DNA from 3 places in the Paenibacillus favisporus genome. Region 1 is predicted to be linked to each of the others. Evidence: riboswitches for the same ligand, from Rfam matches in the RefSeq annotation. Region 1 holds a riboswitch; each other region holds the start of a gene.
What was found. A riboswitch is a leader RNA that binds a small molecule or an ion and turns the genes downstream of it on or off. The one in region 1 is predicted to bind cyclic di-AMP.

Region 1 (6,112 bases):
GATTTCGGCAAAAATCTCATTCTACGGGATCTCGTACCCTTGCTTTACCTGCATTACTGGACGTCATCTACGTCCTCGGAATCGACGGCGGCGGTTTTGTATTTATCCGTACTCATGATTCGTTTGGCGCCAACGTAGCGGTTGACGTAGTAGCTGTCGCTCAGAGAGCTGATGATCACACCGCGAGAAGTGGAGGCATGTGCGAATTTTCCGTCGCCGACGTAAATTCCGACATGGGATACTCCGGCTCCCGATGTATTAAAGAATACCAGGTCGCCTGCTCTCAGATCACTGCGGGATACGGCCGAACCCATGCTGAACTGGGAACCAGACTGATGGGGCAGATCGATGCCCAATTGATCAAATACGTACATTGTAAATCCCGAGCAGTCAAATCCGTTTGTTGTGGTTCCGCCCGTTCTGTACTTGGTTCCGATCGCACTGTCAATCACTTTATCCATCTTGGAATCCGCGAAAGCGCTTCCTGTGCCGACCGTGAGCACGATGGCGAAACTCATGACTGCTGCTGCAAGCTTCTTCTTCAAGTAAAATACCCCTTCCGGCGCCTGCGAGGTTAGCTTAAGGATTCGGTAGAAGGCCCCCTATGATCCCTCTGAAGCAAGATCAATTCACCCATAACTGGTTCCCCCGCTTTCCTTAGTGTGAGGAAATTCGGCATGAACTTTTTACACTATGTATAATTCCCTGCTACTTCTTATTCGTTCGCAACTTTGTGTCAGGTAAAGATTACAAAGTTGTTACTATCGCTGGGACTATTGTAACAAAGGAATCGGACTTTGGCAATTGTTTCTAACAGAAAAAGAAGATTTGTAGGAAAATTTATAGGAAATGATGTTTATTTGTTGGCCGAGTGGGTAAAAGAAATGACAAGGGTGGAAAAAACAGGAGAAAACCGTGGATTTACTCGTTTAAAAAAATTTTTTGAAATGCTGTTACCTTTTCGGTGGTTCTTACGTCTAATAAGTAACAACAAACCCGCGGGGCGATTTCGGCAAAAATCAGCGGCGCGGGTTGTTCTGGATATGCATTGTTTTCGAGAGATAATCAATTGTAAACCGCAGCTTGGTATTTGGCCGTACTCATGACCCGTTTGGCGCCAACGTAGCGGTTGGCGTAGTAGCTTTGGCTCAGTTTGCTGATGGTAACGCCTTTCGAAGAGGACGCGTGTGCGAATTTTCCGTTGCCGATGTAAATGCCGACATGGGAAACGCCTGCGCCTAGGGTATTAAAGAAAACCAGGTCTCCTGCTCTCAGCTGGCTTTTGGAAACAGCGGTACCTGTTTTATACTGCGCAGCGGATACACGCGGGAGGTTTAACCCCAGCTTTTGGTACACGTAACGGGTAAAACCGGAGCAATCGAAGCCGTTCGTAGTTGTTCCGCCGGTTTTGTAAGAAACGCCGATCGTGTTGTTAACGATGTGATTCAGAGATGAATCCGCAAATACGCTGCCGGTGCCCATGGAGAACGCAAGTGTAAGGCCCAGCGCTGCGGCTGCCAACTTCTTCTTCAAAAAAATAAACCCCTTCCAATGCCTGCGAGGTTAGCTTAAGGATTCGGTAGAAGGTCCCCTATGATCCCTCTGTAGCGAGATCAATTCACCCAAAATTGGATCCCCCGCTTCCTGGTGCCCGGGAATTCGGCTCGTGATGATTGCACCGGAAATGGACATGCTGACAAGTTACCTATAATTCGTTACATACCAATCAAATGAACGGACAAATGATGAAATCAGTTACAGCAAAGTCAAAATCGTTACAGCAAAGATTACAAAGTTGTTACTAAGTTCGTACTCGGATTATTTTAACAGAGGATTTATACTTTGGCAAATGGTTAACAATCATTTTACAACAAAAACCCCGCCTCTTTTCAACAGAAAGAGACGGGGTTCTTCTTTTATCAGCGGATTAAAGTGATGACAAAATTTTAACTATTCCGAAATATTTTTTTTCGTACGGTTCATTTGCTGATGCCACAAATCATATTGGGAGGAGATATTCCATAATTTAAAGATACAGCTGACCATATGATAGCCCTGTTGGATAATCAGGGTGGCAAGCCCTGCCCAGATCAGAGAGACGCTGCTGGTAATGCCATACAAGAGCAGGCTGACCGCGCCCAGCAGAACGGATATGCCGATGACCGGCAGCGCGCTTCGCAGGCAGATCCAGAGCGAGGAGAACATGCTGGTTCCACCGGTTTTGCCAAACTGCATGAACAGAATCATCTGATGGACGATGTAGCAGTACAGAAGCCAGACTGCAATGTACGGGATGCAGTGAAGCAGCTGGGCATGGTTTTGGATCGCGCTGAGCAGAATTGGATACATCTTCGGGATCATCCAGTATAACGGAGCGGCGATAAGCACCCATTCGATCAGGTGAAAAAGAAACACCGTTTTGCCGTGCAGCTTCATGCCCTGGAAGAAAAACAGTCCGCGTTCCCCCTGATGCTCCCGGTGCAGGCCGTAGAAGATGCCCGCGTGGATAAAAGGGGTCAGCAGCATGCGGAGGGCGACCATCCCCAACAGAACCCACAGATAGGTATGCACGGTGCTGCTTTGGGTTAAGCTCATTTGTCCCTCCACATAATAGAGGACTTGGCTGAGTTCAGTCGGCGGGGGATCGGGATACCGCATCAGCAGCGGCACGACCGCCGAATCGATCAGACGGTACAGGAAGTAGCCCCAGAGCAGCTGGTACAGGAACATGATGATCATGACATAAAATTGGTCTTTGACGCTTTTCCAACCGTTAACAATATAGGATTTCACTGCTCTCACCTCACCAGGACAGACTTCCAAGCAGGGTTTCAATCAGCTTGGTAATGCTTACGTTCCAGCGGAGGAGCACTTTACGATCCATGTCCGCCTTCAGGTAGTTGTTCACATGTTTATTTTCCAGCACGATCGTATAGCCGGGATCGATCATGGCCCAGGCCAGCGGGGAGCTGTATGTCAGCTTGAACTGGGTACTGGCGTTCTTTACGTCCCAAACCTTTTTGATCTGATGCCCGTCCGTAAACGTGAACAGTATCGGCACCTGCGGCAGATCGCCGCCCTTTTTGCTGACCTTCACCAAAGAATCGTACCGGGGCTGCGCCGAATCCTTATCCTTGCGCACCGTAATTTCGTCGACCGAAAAATCGGCCATCTGGCTGCCGTATACATATTGATCGAAGAAGGTCTGCCACGACTTGCTGGTTACCTGCTCGACCACCTTTTGAAAATCCGCCGTGGCAGGATGTTGGAAACGGTATTTCTTCGCATAGGTGGACATGATTTTCTTCATGGTCTGGGCGCCGGTCAGCGTCTCCATTTCTTTCAGGACCATCTTGCCGCGGTAATACACGTTCAGTGCATATTGATTCTGCGACGTATATTTCCAGGCGTCCTGGGTCAGCGGCGCAGGCGAAGCGATGAGTGAGGACTGGATCGGCAGATTGGGGATGACGCCGTATTCCTGCTCCATCAGCTTATCCTCAGCGTAGGAGGTGAAGCCTTCGTCCAGCCAGGCCTCCTCGAACTCGTTGCTGGCGATCATGCCGTAGAAGTACTGATGGCCGATTTCATGGATGACGGTCCGCTCGAGGTCATAACCCGGGGAGTCGTCCTTGGCCCCGAAGGCCGTAATCAGCGTCGGATACTCCATGCCGCCTGCCCCGTTGCCTGCTTCGGGCGGAACGACGATAGACAGGGTGGAATACGGATACTTCCCGTACCATTTGCTGAAATATTTAAGCGCGGCCTTGGCGGCGTAGAAATAGCGCTCCTTTAAATCCTTGTGAGCGGGATCGAGATACAGCTTGATCCGGACCCCGGGCACCTCCGCTGAAGAGAACGGCTCCTCGGCGACGATAAAGTCGGGGGATGCGGCCCAGGCAAAGTCATGTACGTCGTCGGCGTAGAACTGATAAATCTTCTCGCCGTTCTTGATCTGTGAGTTCTGCACCGGGAAACCGGTTGCGGCCACCGTGTAGTTCTTCGGTACGTGAATGCGGACGCTGTAAATGCCGAAATCGGAGTAGAATTCCGAATTTCCGTGGTACTGGTGCAGGTCCCAGCCCTCGCTCGTCCGGCCGCGCGTTCCCACGGGCTCGTAGACGGCGATTTTGGGGAACCACTGCCCTGCCATGACAAAGTTACCGGCGGTCCCCATTCGGGCGAAGATTTTGGGCAGTTGGACTTCGAATTGCATGGTCAGCGTGATGCTTTCGCCTGGTTTCACCGGCCGCGGAAGACGCACCTTCATCAAGGTCTTGTCCTTCGTATTGCCGTCATCCGGCTGCACGTATTGGATCCGGTGCATCAGCGACAGACCGTCGGCGGTCTTCATCGCAGTCAGGGTCATGGACCCAAAGCCGTCGGCAGGCATCGTGTCATTGCGCAGCTTACCGCCGGATTCCTTCATAAACGTCGTATCCATGGAAGCGAAGGCGTTCGGATAGAGGTGAAAATACAGCTCGTTTACCGTTTTTTTGCCGGGATGAGTCCAGGTCAGGGTCTGGGTTCCTTTAATTACCCGGCTGTCCGGATCTAGGGTCGTATCGATGTGATATTCCACCACCCGCTTGCTGAGCACCTCCGCGGTCGGCTGCTGGACGCTCTCCATCGGTGACGGAGGCTTGTAAGCCGCTGGAGGCTTGGCCTGATCCGGAGCGTAGGAAGGCATGGACTCGGGCGAATCCTTAAAGACGAACCACAGTGTTCCCGTAATCAGGAGTACAAGAACGAGAATGGATAAAAAGACGAGTTTGGCGCGTGCTGGGGCCATATACGAATACCTCCCGTTGACAAGCATCTACAGCATGTATATGTTGGCTTTCCAGCGATTATTAGTTAAAATAAAATTAAGTTGGACGGGTATCCACAAATCGCGGAGGCGCAGTGCAGCGTTTCTGTTTTCAAATAGGAGGAACATCAGAAATGGACAACAAGGAACAGGTAGGCAAGAAGCCCATTGCACTGAATATCGTCAGCGGCAAGAGCAAGCACAAGATGGGCTTTGGGGCAGGCTCTATCGATCTGAACAACATTTCTCCGGTCATTATCGATCGCGGCGAAGCCGTCATCGATATCGGAGCGATGCACGCCAAGAGCAAGCCGGAGCGCCGCATTCGCTTTACGCCGAACCGGGAGGAAGTCCCGAACGGACGCCAGGTGTGGATCGTATGGGTCGCGGTGGACCGGAACGAGGATGGACAATTCTACGGCGGTGCCACGGCCAGTGAGATGTGGATCGATGAAGAAGAGAGACGGGGCTGGAAAATCCTTGCTGATCACGTGAACCGGATGGATGCCGCGCTGAAGCGGAAATTTATGCTGGACGAATTGGGATCTGAGGAAAAGACGCTGCTAAAGAACCTGCTTGTGTCGCATAATGAGCAGTGGTGGGAAGCTTCGCCGGATGAGCTGAAGAAGGCGCTGGAGGTATAGCGTAAATCGCGGGCTCTCCTCGTTATAAGAACAAAGGACCTGTTCCTGCTGACGGATGTATCGATCCGTGGGCAGGGCAGGTCCTTTTTTGCATGGCATGAAGGGACAGGGTCTCGTGTACAGCACGGAATTAACCCCTTAGCGAAAAAGGCAGCGGCTCAGGGGCTTTGACCGACACGTACGGATGGCCGTCGATATAAAATCGCCACGGCTTGAGGGCGTACTCCTCCGCGTAATCAATATTGATCCGTGGAGACTGGATGATCGGGAGCTCATCAGCCCGGTCGCCGGACTCAAGCCGCAGCGGGCTGTCCGCATGACCGAGCGCGCAGCCGTTCAGGCTGCGGTCGATCCGCAGCGCGCGGCACAGCTTGCCGGGGCCGTTGCACAAGTTGGCGGCTTTGCCGGAGACGCTGCCCCGGTACCGGCGCATCAGCTCGGCGTCATGCCCGCTTAGCGGCTCCACCGCCCGGATGAGCACGGCCTGAGGGTCGTCCGCGTCGCCGACGACAACGTTGACGCAGTGGTACATGCCGTAGATTAAATACACGTAGGCCAAGCCACCGGCGGCAAACATCGTCTCGGTCCGGGCGGTGCGCCGGTTGCCGTAGGCATGGCTCCCTTTGTCTTCGGCGCCGCCGTAGCTCTCGGTCTCCAC
Region 2 (6,112 bases), on a different contig from region 1:
CAAATCCCGCTGGATGGCTTGCAGCATGGGCGAGATGGAATTCATTGCGGGCCGCAAATTTAAAGAGGCCAAAATGAAGGCGACAGCCATCATGAACAGTGAAGGTTTTCTCATTATTTCTCTCTCCCTCAGATCGATTTGATCACATCTTAATGGGAGATGGATCATTTATCAATTATATTGAAATTATAATAATAATTTGTTATACAAATGATAAACCCGTGTTTTCACGGCACTCTAGGGTTTACTGCCACTTCGGTGCGCCGCGATCTATCGTTCATGAACAGGAGGAATTAACATGGAACTGAGACAACTGGAGTATTTCGTGGCCGTTTGCGAGGAGCTGCATTTTACGAGGGCCGCAGATAAGCTCGGCATCTCCCAGCCGAATTTAAGCCTGCAGATTAAGGCATTGGAGGAGGAGGTCGGTATGCCTCTGTTTGACCGGATCGGCAAACGGATTGCGGTGACCGATGCGGGCTCGGTCCTGCTTAAGCAGGCAAGGGGAATTTTTCAAAATTTGCAGAACGCCAAGCTGGAGATCGGCGAGCTTCGCCATCATCAGGGCGGTACGCTCGGCGTCGGCGTGCTTCCTTCCGAGCTCGATTTCCGCCTGACCCCAATGTTCATCGATTTCCGCAACCGGTATCCGAACGTCCGGCTCAAGATCGTCTCAGCCGTCGATGTGGCAGGCCTCGTCCTTAGTACGGAAATCGATATCGGTATCTCGCTCAAGCCGCTTTACGACAACCGGCTGGTGGTCCGGTCCCTGCCCCGGGAGGAGTACGGCGTGGTGGTATCTGCCGAACACGAGCTGGCCGGCAGGGAGTCGGTCTCCCTGACTGAACTGAACGGCCTGCCGATCATTATGTATCCCAAGGGGTTCTGGGGAAGGGAGCTCGTCGAGCAATACTGCCGGAAGCACGGGTTTAACCTGGACATCGTCGTGGAAACGACGTCCAACCCTTCGCTCTTCCGCTTTGTCAGAGAAAACATGGGAGTTACCGTTCAAACGCCTACGCTCGTCGAAGCCATCGGCGATCCGAAGCTGCGGTTCCTCCCCATCCATGATGATCCGCCCTACAGGGAAATGAGCATCATTTACCGGGCGGATAAATATTTGGGCCATGCTGCGCAGGCTTTTATTCATCTTGCCGAGGAGCGCCTCAAATCATAGTGCGAGTTAGAGGCGTGCAGCATGGCCGGCAATCGGCCCAATTTTGACCCTTGGGAGTTTATATGTATCTTTCCTGGATCACATTATAATGGTGGATTTCATGTCCGGTCAGAATATACGCCCAAGCGGCGGCGGTGGATTCATAACCGTTCACGACACCTCTGCGGGTCCAGGCCTCGTCCGGAATGCTCCGCAGCAGCGTCAGCGTGGAGCGGCGAACGGCGGCGAAATCCTCGAGAAGCTCGGCGATGGAGAAACGGTCGAAGGCTGCGCCTTCCATCAGCACTTCCTCGTCATAGCCGGTCAAAGGCGTGGTGTCCCCCCTGGCGATGCGGAGCAGCCTGTAGCACATGATGCGCTCATTATCCGTAATATGGCCGAGCACCTCTTTCAAGCTCCATTTGCCTGGCGCATAGCGGTAATTCCCCTTTTCTTCCGTCAGTGCAGAATAAAACGCGGTCGTCCGGTTCAGAGACCCGTTCAGAATCTCCTCGAGGTTCCCCTCAGGTACGAGGGAGACATACTTGGCGAAACCTTCGTTGTAGTCTTCCTTCGTCGGGCGCAGAATCATCGGTATCCATCCTTTCGTTTTGTAAAATGTTCAAGCAATGGGCGTGCCGTTGCCGACAGGCACATCAGGGGCCAGCAGCACCACATCGCCCTCTTCCGGAACTCCGCCGAGAACGAGCACTTCCGATTCATATCCGGCAATCCGCCGCACGGGAAAATTAACGACGGCGGCCACCTGGCGGCCGACCAGCTGCTCCGGGGTATACCTTCTCGTAATCTGGGCCGAGGAACGTTTGACTCCAAGCTCCCCGAAATCAATGCTCAGCTTGATCGCCGGCTTGCGCGCCTCCGGAAAAGGCTCCGCCTTGACCACCGTTCCGATGCGGATGTCCAGCTTCATCAAATCTTCGATGGTTGCCACAACTTTTCCTCCTTCTTATGCCATGATTGTATCTCTCCATTATATCCCTGCCTGTCAATGGCACAAGCACTTTCACCAACCTAAAAAAAAGGCTGCACACCGCAGCCCAGATTCCCATAACGTATTTTATCGATATAGCCGCAACTAACAAATTAGCCATATGCCTAACTTTCAAGTGTGCCTTTTCATTGATTGCAAAAATCAATCGTTCATCCTCAAATACGACATTTAATGACGTATTACTTTAGTATGATGAAATAAATAACTGCGAAGGAGTAGATGAACTTGAAGAGACTCGCTGGGAAAATCGCTCTCGTAACCGGAGGAAGCCGGGGAGCAGGACGTGGGATTGCCGTTGAGCTTGGGAAAGCCGGAGCAGTAGTTTATGTATCCGGAAGAAGTTTACGAGGTACGACTACACACGGTTTTCCAGGCAGTATCGATGAAACTGTGGAGGAGATTCGAAGTCATGGCGGAGAGGCGTACGCATGTCGTTGCGATCATACCCGTGATGAGGATACACAAGCTTTGATCGAGAGAATCCGACAGGAACAAGGACGGCTTCATATCCTAGTGAATAACGTCTGGGGACTGCATGACTTGGAAGTGAATTTACAATCCAAACCATTCTGGGAATATCCGCTGAACATGTGGGATGCTATGTTTCAGAATGGAGTACGCCCACAAATAGCGACAAACCATTATGCGATCCCGCTTATGCAAGAAGCTGATTCTGGATTGATCGTACATACCACATTTCAGGATCAGGATAAGTATTTAGGAACTTTCTATTATGACCTCGCCAAGAATACCATTAACCGCTCAGTGCTCGGATTAGCTCAGGATCTCAAAAGCACTGAAATAACCGTGGTAGCGGTCTCCCCTGGCTGGATGAGAACAGAACTGGTATTAAGGAACTTCGGTACAGATGAAGCTCATTGGAAGGAGGTTGAGGCTTTGAAACACACGGAGTCGCCGTATTACGTAGGGCGAGCGGTGTCAGCCCTAGCTGGGGATGATGAAGTGAAACTGAAAAACGGACTGGTACTACAGGTTGGTGATCTTGCCCAGGAGTACGGATTCACCGATATTGATGGACGGTTCATCCCTCCCTTTTTAATATAATCAGTTAATCAGTCTCATTGAAAAAACGAACTCGCTAGAGCTGAGTTAACCGCCTTCTTATCGGGCGGTTAACTTGCTACCTAATACAGCGAGTAGATCGTTTGGTTAGGGCCAGTGTGACTCAAGATGCGATTTTCTTTCCAGGAGGCAAATCCCATGACCGCGGGCTATCCTCCATAGGCTTCCCGGGTCCGGTAAATATGCTGGTCCATCAAAAAGTCCAGCAGCATGCGGTTGAATGCATGGGGCTGGCATAAATGGGTCGGGTACATCGCATCCTCGATCGTCGCCAGCTGCACATGCCGGAACAGGGTGGCCGCCCGCTGCATTTGCTTGACGAACCACTCGCTTTGGCTGCCTGCGACGCACAGTACAGGCATCGGCAGCCGTGCCAAATTGGCGGGCATCTCCATACGCAGCAGCTCCATGCGCTGCTTGATCGACTCTGTCGGCCGCTTGTGGTACAGCTCCTTGCGCAGGATGCTGTAGACCGGTCTCCACCGGTTATACGTCACCCGCAGCGACCGGAGGAAAAACTCCGCAGGCAAATAATAAGACAGCCAACTGCACGCCTCGCAAATATTCAGCAAATGGTTCTTTTTCCCGAAGCATCCCGCGAAGTAGCTGTCTACGAGTACCAGAGCGCTGACCCGGTCCGGATGAAGGGCGGCAAACGTCTGGGCGAGCACGCTTCCGCTGGAACAGCCGACAAGCGTCGCCTGCGAAATATGCAGCTTATTGAGCAGCTCGCACAGATCGCTGCACTGGGTTTCCATAATGTGCCCGACCTCCACGTCAAGCTTCCCCGAATTGCCGTAACCGCGGAGGTCCAGCACGATTACCTTCGCCCGCTTGCTGAAATATTCGACTTGGGGCTCAAACATATGATGGGACGACAAATGCCCGTGAATGAACACGATGGGCGTGCCGCTGCCGTGAATTTCATAATATAACGTGGTTCCGTTTACTTGTATCTGGGGCACTTCATGTTCTCCTCTCTCCCAAATAACCTGTTTTCTCTGTTTGTACAAAATCGCGGGCGCCGCCCGCTTGGGAATCCATGCTTCTCCTTTTTTAAACAACAAAAAAGAAGCACCGGAAAGAGGACACTCTTCCATGCTTCCAAATCCAAGGCTGAATAAGCCTTGCCATCTGCATGAATAACAGCTGCCTCTCTTAATACGCTTGCGTGGTTAGCTGACGGATTCGGGCCAAAGAGTAGCCCTACTCATCACTTTCGAGATTCACCCCATATGGCCGCAGCGAATGCTGCAGACACGACCGGTTCCCCCGCTTTCCGCCCTCCGGCGGAAATTCAGCGAATAGACATATTCCATGTACACGTTTCATCCTTCAAAATGAGCGCACAGAAAAACACAGAGCAGATACCCTGTGTTGATGCGTCAAATCACAGTTTCCTCCGCTCTCAACTACGCTTACGAGGTTAGCTGACGGATTCGGGCCGTGAGAGTAGCCCTACGAAAACAGGCGTTATCCTGCCTCCGATTCACCCCTGCAAGCCGCAAGCCCCAGCATAAAGCTCCGTGGGACGAGGACTGCGATTGGTTCCCCCGCTTTTCATCGGAAAATTCAGCGTTCATCAAGTCGCAAATCTTACTCTATTGGATGATGAAATGAATATACGCCTGGGACGGCGAACTGTAAAGCAGGGAAACGATACGATTCCCTGCTTTATTTGGGGATCTGATGGGAAAACGGGTCCTAATCCGTAGGAATCATTGTTTTACGGCCTTTCCTACCGCTTTCCTTAGCTTTGCTGGATAACTGAAGGCGGGAAACCATTCAAATGGCTGAACCCGCCCATTGGATCGGAAAATAATGCCGGAATAGGGCTGAAGCCGCTAGGATGAAAAAAAGGGGCTTTTTGCCGGAATTTTGGACATTGCGCTGGAAAGATGCTGGTTTTGATCCGAAAAATCCGCCTCGTCTTCTTGCCAAAGATATCCCTTGGACGTATGATGCGGATAGTTTACCAATCGGACACATGTATGGAACCCTACTGGCCGTCACGATCCGGAACAAGACGGCAGGGAGTATCCATGAAATCACGATCAAGGAGGATGTCACGATGAACCGGGCTTTGATCTCTACCATCGAACTGTTTGAAATCGATCTTCCAAGGTACCAGCACCACAACCTGGGCTGGCTGGAAAACTGCCGGATCGGCATTATGAAGCTGCCTTACTCGGGAGAGGAAGGGCTTGCCGAGGGCCTGCTGTGCTCAGGCAAGCAAACTTTCGACCTGGTACAGTGGGGCTGCTGCCTGCGTTATATTTGCGGCCTGACGCTGGAAGAGGCCATCACCGCGACGGCCATGCACATTCTGAAGCAGCCGGACCACAATCAATACCCGCTCGCGCTGATGGCGCTGCTTGATGTCAGATCACGCCTGGAGCAGCATACCGCGCGCACAGCAGCCGAACACATGGGAAGATCCCTTGATGCCGGCCTTCTCGAGCTGAACCTTACGGCTTACGCCGAAGGAGCCGCAGCATCGCTGCGCATCGGGGGAGGAACGTCGCTTGCGACCTCCGGCCTGACGGCTGACCTTGATACGGAAGTCCGGGCGAACGCTCCCGTCAACCGCCTCCCGCTGCTCGGCCCGGAGTTCCCGACGGATACCCGCGCCTTGATCCGCCGCTCCTCGGCATATCTGTCCCTGTTCGGCGCCAGCACAAAGAACCGCCACCCCGGATAATCCCCGAGTGGCGGTTTTTTTGTGCTGCCTGCGCGGGCGGCTACAGCGCCTGCTCCTCGCTGCGAAGCTGCACCAGCGCTTTTCGCTGCCAGGCTTTGCTCCTCCAGCGGACCCAGAGCAGGATGCCCCGCAGCCATTCGTCGGCAATAAACGCCGCCCA
Region 3 (6,112 bases), on a different contig from region 1:
CGCTTTGCCGAACGATATGAAAATGTGGCCCAGCATCTGATTTAAAGCAACATAATTGCATCAACTTATGGACATAACAAGGATAATCATGTTTTCGCTGTTTGTCCGCGGTGGAAAGGAGTCGAGACGGATGAAAAAGAAGCTGTTATGCACATTGCTGTCTTCCCTGCTGATCTTGATGCTGATCTTGATGTTGATCTGTCCTTGGCAGTCCGGGTGGCCGGCCGCCGCCGCTCAAGGCGGTGAACCCCCGGAACATCCGTCAGGTTCCGAACCTGCACGGGAAACCAGCAGCCGGGAGGCGAAAGAAAAGCGGAAGGAACAGCAGATTCTCACGCTCGGCCAGCTGATCAAAAAATATCCCGAAACGTTCAAAATTCACGGTCCGCGCGTCAAAGAGGTGGCCCTAACCTTTGATGACGTGCCGGATCCCAGGTTTACTCCTCAGATCCTGGATGTGCTCAAAGCCCATCATATTAAAGCCACCTTTTTTGTGATGGGCAGCCGGGCGAAGAAGCATCCCGAGCTGGTCGAGCGCATCGTCCGTGAAGGACATGTGATCGGAAACCACTCCTATAATCATCCCGTGTTTCACAAATTGGAGATGGACGAATATGTAGCCGAGATTAAGCGGACGGAGAACACGCTTTACGGCATCGTCGGCTATAAGCCCAAGCTGATCAGGCCGCCTTATGGAGACATCACGGAACGCCAACTGCGCTGGGCCAAGCAGCAGGGCTACAAAATCGTAAACTGGAACGTCGATTCGCTGGATTGGAAAGGAATCGGCAAGGAAGCGGTCAAGCGCAACGTGCTGTCCACCGTTGGGCAAGGCTCGATCATTCTTCAGCATGCGGGAGGCGGAACCACGTCCAATCTCAGCGGTACGATCGATGCCCTTCCGGACATTATTCGGACCTTGAAAAATAAAGGCTATTCATTCGTCACGCTGCCGAGGTTACTTCACGTTCCAAAAGACAAGTAACGCGCTGAGCGTACAAAAAAACCGGCTTTCGTACAAAAGCCGGTTTTTCCGTGTTGTTATGAATAGCTTGAACTATTTAATGAAGTACAGCTCAACGTCCTGGAATCCGAAGGCACTGACGCTTTCCGGGCTGCCCGGTACGAAAATGTCGATGCGTTTCCCCTTAATCGCGCTCCCGGTATCCTTAGCTGTCGCTACGAAGGCTTTCTTCGGAAGGCCCGGGAAGCTGTGACCGGTAACGAGCACTTTCGTTCCCAATGGAATAACGGACGGGTCAACCGCGATCGTACCCAGCTTCAGCGGGTTGCCGAAGTAATCCACTGCGCCCCACTTGCCGTTTTCGCTAGCTGAGGAAGAATATGCCGTAGCTCGGACGTCCAGCGTTTTGGAGTAATCGAAGGTTTTACCCCATGCTTCCACGACTTTGTCATCGCCGTTGACGTTCAGGGAAGCGGCCGTGATGATGGAGCCGCTGTCCTCTGCGGCAAATGCCTTGGCTGTGCTTGCTCCGGGAACGTTTAATTTCAGGCCCGGATAAATATTGGTTGCTTGTACATTCGGATTTGCATTCATCAGTTGATTCAAATTAACGCCATATTGTTTAGATAGTGTATAGAAGGTGTCTCCATCCTTCGCTACATGGACCGAGTCCGCAAACGTGGGTACCGTCTGTACCGCCAGAGAAATGCCGATGATGGCTGCAAGTGTCTTGATTCCTTTAAATCTTTTCATGGTTCCTCCTTAAGTCGTGATGCCTGCGAAGTTAGCTGTCGGATTCGGATTGAGGAGACAACCCTACGCCCTGTTGGTGCGATTCACCCCAAGCGTACTATGTACACAAATTACATCCCCCGCACTTTACCTTAAAAGTTTCGGCTCAACAAATATATCACAATTTTGTAACCTGTGCGCATGAAAATGTTACCAATCCAAAACCCTTGAATGATCAGGCTTTATTTAGAGTTGTTAGCTGACTTAAGCAAGGGAGAAACGGCTCAATTCCTTTCAAAAAAGTTACAACATCTTCATTCATTTTAACGATTTATTCATAAAAAGGTACAAAAAAAGCCCTGGATGAGTAATATTCTCGTCCAGGGCTTTATCATTTGTAGATTCAGGCTCTTGGTCAAAGGACCTTGCTTAGAAAATCTTTCGTACGGCTGTTTTGCGGGTTACCGAACACTTCTGCAGGCGTCCCCTGCTCGACGATTTGTCCGCCGTCCATAAAGACGATCCGGTCGCCGACTTCCCGGGCAAACCCCATTTCATGCGTTACGATTACCATCGTCATGCCGCCCTCCGCGAGCTTCTTCATGACCTCCAGCACTTCGCCGACCATTTCCGGGTCCAGCGCCGAAGTCGGCTCGTCAAAGAGCATGACGTGGGGCTGCATGGCCAGCGCCCGTGCGATGGCGATCCGCTGCTTCTGTCCGCCTGACAGCTGGGACGGATACGCATCCTTCTTGTCGGATAATCCGACCGTGCGCAGCAGGTCAAGGGCAATCCGTTCCGCCTCGGCCGGCGGCTGCTTTTTCACCTTAACCGGCGCCAGCATGAGGTTCTGCAGCACCGATTTATGCGGGAACAGGTTAAAATGCTGGAACACCATGCCCATTTTTTCGCGTGTGGCATTGATGTTATGGCGTTTGTCCGTAATCGGCTCGCCTTCAAACGTGATCTGTCCCCCTGTCGGGGTTTCGAGCAGATTCAAACAGCGGAGAAAGGTACTTTTTCCCGAGCCGCTGGGGCCGATCACGACGACGACCTCGCCTTTGGCGATGTCGATGTCGATCCCTTTCAGAATCTCCAGCTTGCCGAACGATTTGCGCAAATCTTTAACGCTGATCATCGGTATTCAGCCTCCTTTCAAATGCCCCCAGCAGCTTGGACAAGGTAAACGTCATAATGAAGTAGATGGCTGCAATGACCAGCAGCGGACTGAGGTAATCATACGTAATTCCTTGGATAGCCCCCGACTGGTACATCAAGTCGGTGACGCCGATAAACGATACGATGGATGATTCCTTGATAATCGTAATAAACTCATTGCCGATGGCCGGCAGCACGCTTTTTACAGCTTGGGGCAGCACGATGTACCGCATCGTCATACTGCGCGTCATTCCGAGGGAACGGGCCGCTTCCGACTGGCCCCGGTCCACCCCCTGGATTCCGGCACGGAACACTTCCGCAAGGTACGCGGAGCTGTTAATGGACAACGTAATTGCACCGGACTCGATTGGCGTAAATTTGACCCCGAAGGCCACGAGACCGTAGTGAATAATAAACAGCTGAACAACCATCGGGGTACCGCGGAGAACTTCCACCCATACCGAACCGATCAGCTTCGGCAGCCACAAGCGGGACATCCGCAGCAAGGATATAATAATGCCCAGCACGAAGCCGCAGATGACGCCGATGGCCGCCAGGAGCAGTGTATACTGGATACCTGTCGCAAAATACGTCCGGTATTCCCAAAAAACGGAGAATATATTCATAAAGACCCAAGAACCTCCTTTGTCATCATACCTGCCTGTCCCATCCTTTCCCTGTATACAACAGATCGGGACATTTTTGAAACAAGGTACCCATCATTGAACAGAAAAAATAGCGAATTCGCTTCGCTATTTTATCCGATGTATAAAATGAGAACAGACAGCTTAACCTCTATTTCTGTGCAGCCAAATCGCTCGCTTCGGCAACGTACTGCTCAATCTTGTTTTCGGAATTCAGACGGTCCAGCGTTTTGTTGATTTGGTTCACGAGCTCGGTGTTGCCTTTTTTGATCCCGATCGCGTAGCCGTCTTCCTTATAATCAGGAACCGCATCCGCAATTACCAGACCTTTGACGTTCTTGATGTATGCCTCGGCAACCGGCTTCTCCATGATGGAGGCATCCACGCGGCTCGAGTTCAGCTGCAGCACGATGTCGGAAATTTTGCCCAGACCGGTGATCTTCGCCCCCGGAATCGTCTTGGCGATGTCCTCCTGGATGGAACCCTTCTGAATGCCGAGCGAAGCTCCTTCCAGAGCTTTCATCGTGCTGTATTTGTCTTTGTCAGCCTCTCTGACGACAACGGCCTGCTCCGCCTTATAGTAGTTGTTCGAGAAATCGATTTGTTTCTTTCGTTCTTCGTTTGGTGTAAGGCCCGAAATGACAAAATCTACGCGGCCGGTGGACAGCTCGCCGAGAAGCGCATCAAAGCTCATGTCCTTGACTTCAAGCTGCGCCCCCATGTCTTTGGCGATTTCCTTGGCGATTTCGATATCGAAGCCGACGATTTGGTCCTTGCCGTTCACCATTTTATGAAATTCGTACGGCGGGAAGTCCGCGCTTGTTCCAAGCACGATCGTCTTGCCGCTGGCCGGCTGTTCGCCCGCTGCCGTGCCGCCCTCAGTCGAAGGTTTGCTTCCGCATCCGGCAAGCAGGGAGCCTGCCAGCAGAATGCATGCCGTTAGAATACCCCATCTTTTCATATCTATCTCTCCTGTCCGTTTCAATGATTCTTATTGTTGTTCAAAGGCATGATCCGTATCCGGCCCAGCCCGAAAAACCACGGTTCTAATCATACAATAAAAATGCATGATTATGCAATGACATTTTCATACAGTGGTCAATACATTTCAAAATAGCCAGAATAATGCGGATTACAGTTTTTTAATTCCATTTATTCCTAGTTCTATTGTTTCTTTTAGTCACCTCCCCCTCTTTTTCGGAATAAATATGTATTTACCATTTCAAAGCCCGTCTCCTTCTTAATATCGATGCATAAATCCCTTCAAAAACCTGCACCCTTTGAAAGAAAAGCTTCTTCTTATTATGTAATTACACGCAATGGGGACTCCTACGCAAAAAGTTCACCGAAACGTCAGATGAAGGCGGCAGCCATGGTTCATCATTCCGGGAATGAGGTATTAAATAGCTAGATATTTAGTGGAGGTGTAGTCATGCTGCTGGAAGCTTTATACCATGTCCCCCGGGACAAATGGGCCTATGCATACGATCCGAAGACGATACATCTGCGTGTCCGCACCAAACGAAACGACGTGGATACGGTGGTGGCGATGACCGGAGACAAATACGACTGGGATTCGACCTATTTTGAAATTACGATGGAAAAAGCCGCGACCGACGATATGTTCGATTATTGGGAAGCTGCTGTGCTGCCTAAATACAAGCGTCTTAGCTATGCGTTCCGGATCACTTCCGGCAAGGAAACGATTTACATGCTCGACAACGGGCTGTACCGAAATTGTCCGGCGCCGACGGGCGGCTATTACGAATTTTCTTACATACATGAGATCGACGTGTTTAAGGTGCCGGATTGGGCAAAGGATGCTATTTTTTACCAAATTATGCCCGAACGTTTTGCGAACGGGGATCCAAGCAATGATCCGAAAGGGACACAGCCTTGGGGAGGACAGCCGACAACGGACAATTTCTTCGGCGGCGACCTGCAGGGCGTCCTGGATCATCTGGACGACCTACTCGATCTGGGCATCAATGCGATATATTTCACACCTTTGTTCACGTCGCCGTCGAACCATAAATACGACATCGTCGATTATAAGCAGGTTGATCCGCATTTTGGGGATAACGAGCTGCTCAAGCAGGTCGTGGAAGCCTGTCACAGCAAAGGGATCCGCGTCATGCTCGATGCCGTGTTCAACCACTGCAGCGAACAGTTTCCACCGTTCCAGGACGTCCTCAAGCATGGGGAAAAGTCCAAATATGCCGATTGGTTTCATATCAACCAGTTTCCGGCACGGGTTGAGAACGGGATCGCCACGTATGACACGTTCGGCTTCTTCGGCAATATGCCGAAGTTCAACACGGCCAATCCCGAGGTGAAGCAGTATTTGCTGGACGTTGCCGAGTACTGGATCAAGGAAATCAAGCTGGACGGCTGGAGGCTGGACGTGGCGAACGAGGTCGACCACCATTTTTGGCGGGACTTCCGCATGGTCGTCAAAAACGCCAATCCGGATGCATATATCGTCGGGGAAGTGTGGAGCGATTCCTTGGCCTGGCTGGTCGGAGATCAGTTCGACTCTGTCATGAACTACCCTTTTGCCGACAAGGTGCTGGAGTTTTTCAACGGAGGCATGGACGGACTGACGTTCGCCAAC

Region 2: another riboswitch for cyclic di-AMP. It lies ahead of ABID47_RS09980 (alpha/beta fold hydrolase); the one in region 1 lies ahead of ABID47_RS33395 (C40 family peptidase).
Region 3: another riboswitch for cyclic di-AMP. It lies ahead of ABID47_RS04500 (3D domain-containing protein); the one in region 1 lies ahead of ABID47_RS33395 (C40 family peptidase).

What each region holds. Positions count from the first base shown of each region.
Region 1 is NZ_JBEPLV010000013.1:16,876-22,987, forward strand. It holds gene ABID47_RS33390 (C40 family peptidase) at 54-545, opposite strand; cyclic di-AMP (ydaO/yuaA leader) riboswitch at 549-688, opposite strand; gene ABID47_RS33395 (C40 family peptidase) at 1,066-1,533, opposite strand; cyclic di-AMP (ydaO/yuaA leader) riboswitch at 1,538-1,675, opposite strand; gene ABID47_RS33400 (hypothetical protein) at 1,951-2,793, opposite strand; gene ABID47_RS33405 (M1 family metallopeptidase) at 2,804-4,792, opposite strand; gene ABID47_RS33410 (YwhD family protein) at 4,945-5,454, shown strand; gene ABID47_RS33415 (DNA-3-methyladenine glycosylase) at 5,585-6,112, opposite strand, start outside.
Region 2 is NZ_JBEPLV010000002.1:414,090-420,201, reverse strand. It holds gene ABID47_RS10005 (MFS transporter) at 1-114, opposite strand, end outside; gene ABID47_RS10000 (LysR family transcriptional regulator) at 299-1,177, shown strand; gene ABID47_RS09995 (DinB family protein) at 1,236-1,748, opposite strand; gene csaA (chaperone CsaA) at 1,779-2,108, opposite strand; gene ABID47_RS09985 (SDR family NAD(P)-dependent oxidoreductase) at 2,388-3,233, shown strand; gene ABID47_RS09980 (alpha/beta fold hydrolase) at 3,401-4,216, opposite strand; cyclic di-AMP (ydaO/yuaA leader) riboswitch at 4,400-4,564, opposite strand; cyclic di-AMP (ydaO/yuaA leader) riboswitch at 4,652-4,839, opposite strand; gene ABID47_RS09975 (hypothetical protein) at 5,101-5,952, shown strand; gene ABID47_RS09970 (MATE family efflux transporter) at 5,993-6,112, opposite strand, start outside.
Region 3 is NZ_JBEPLV010000001.1:933,742-939,853, reverse strand. It holds gene ABID47_RS04505 (polysaccharide deacetylase family protein) at 131-985, shown strand; gene ABID47_RS04500 (3D domain-containing protein) at 1,058-1,717, opposite strand; cyclic di-AMP (ydaO/yuaA leader) riboswitch at 1,721-1,873, opposite strand; gene ABID47_RS04495 (amino acid ABC transporter ATP-binding protein) at 2,112-2,834, opposite strand; gene ABID47_RS04490 (amino acid ABC transporter permease) at 2,821-3,480, opposite strand; gene ABID47_RS04485 (transporter substrate-binding domain-containing protein) at 3,650-4,459, opposite strand; gene ABID47_RS04480 (alpha-glycosidase) at 4,931-6,112, shown strand, end outside.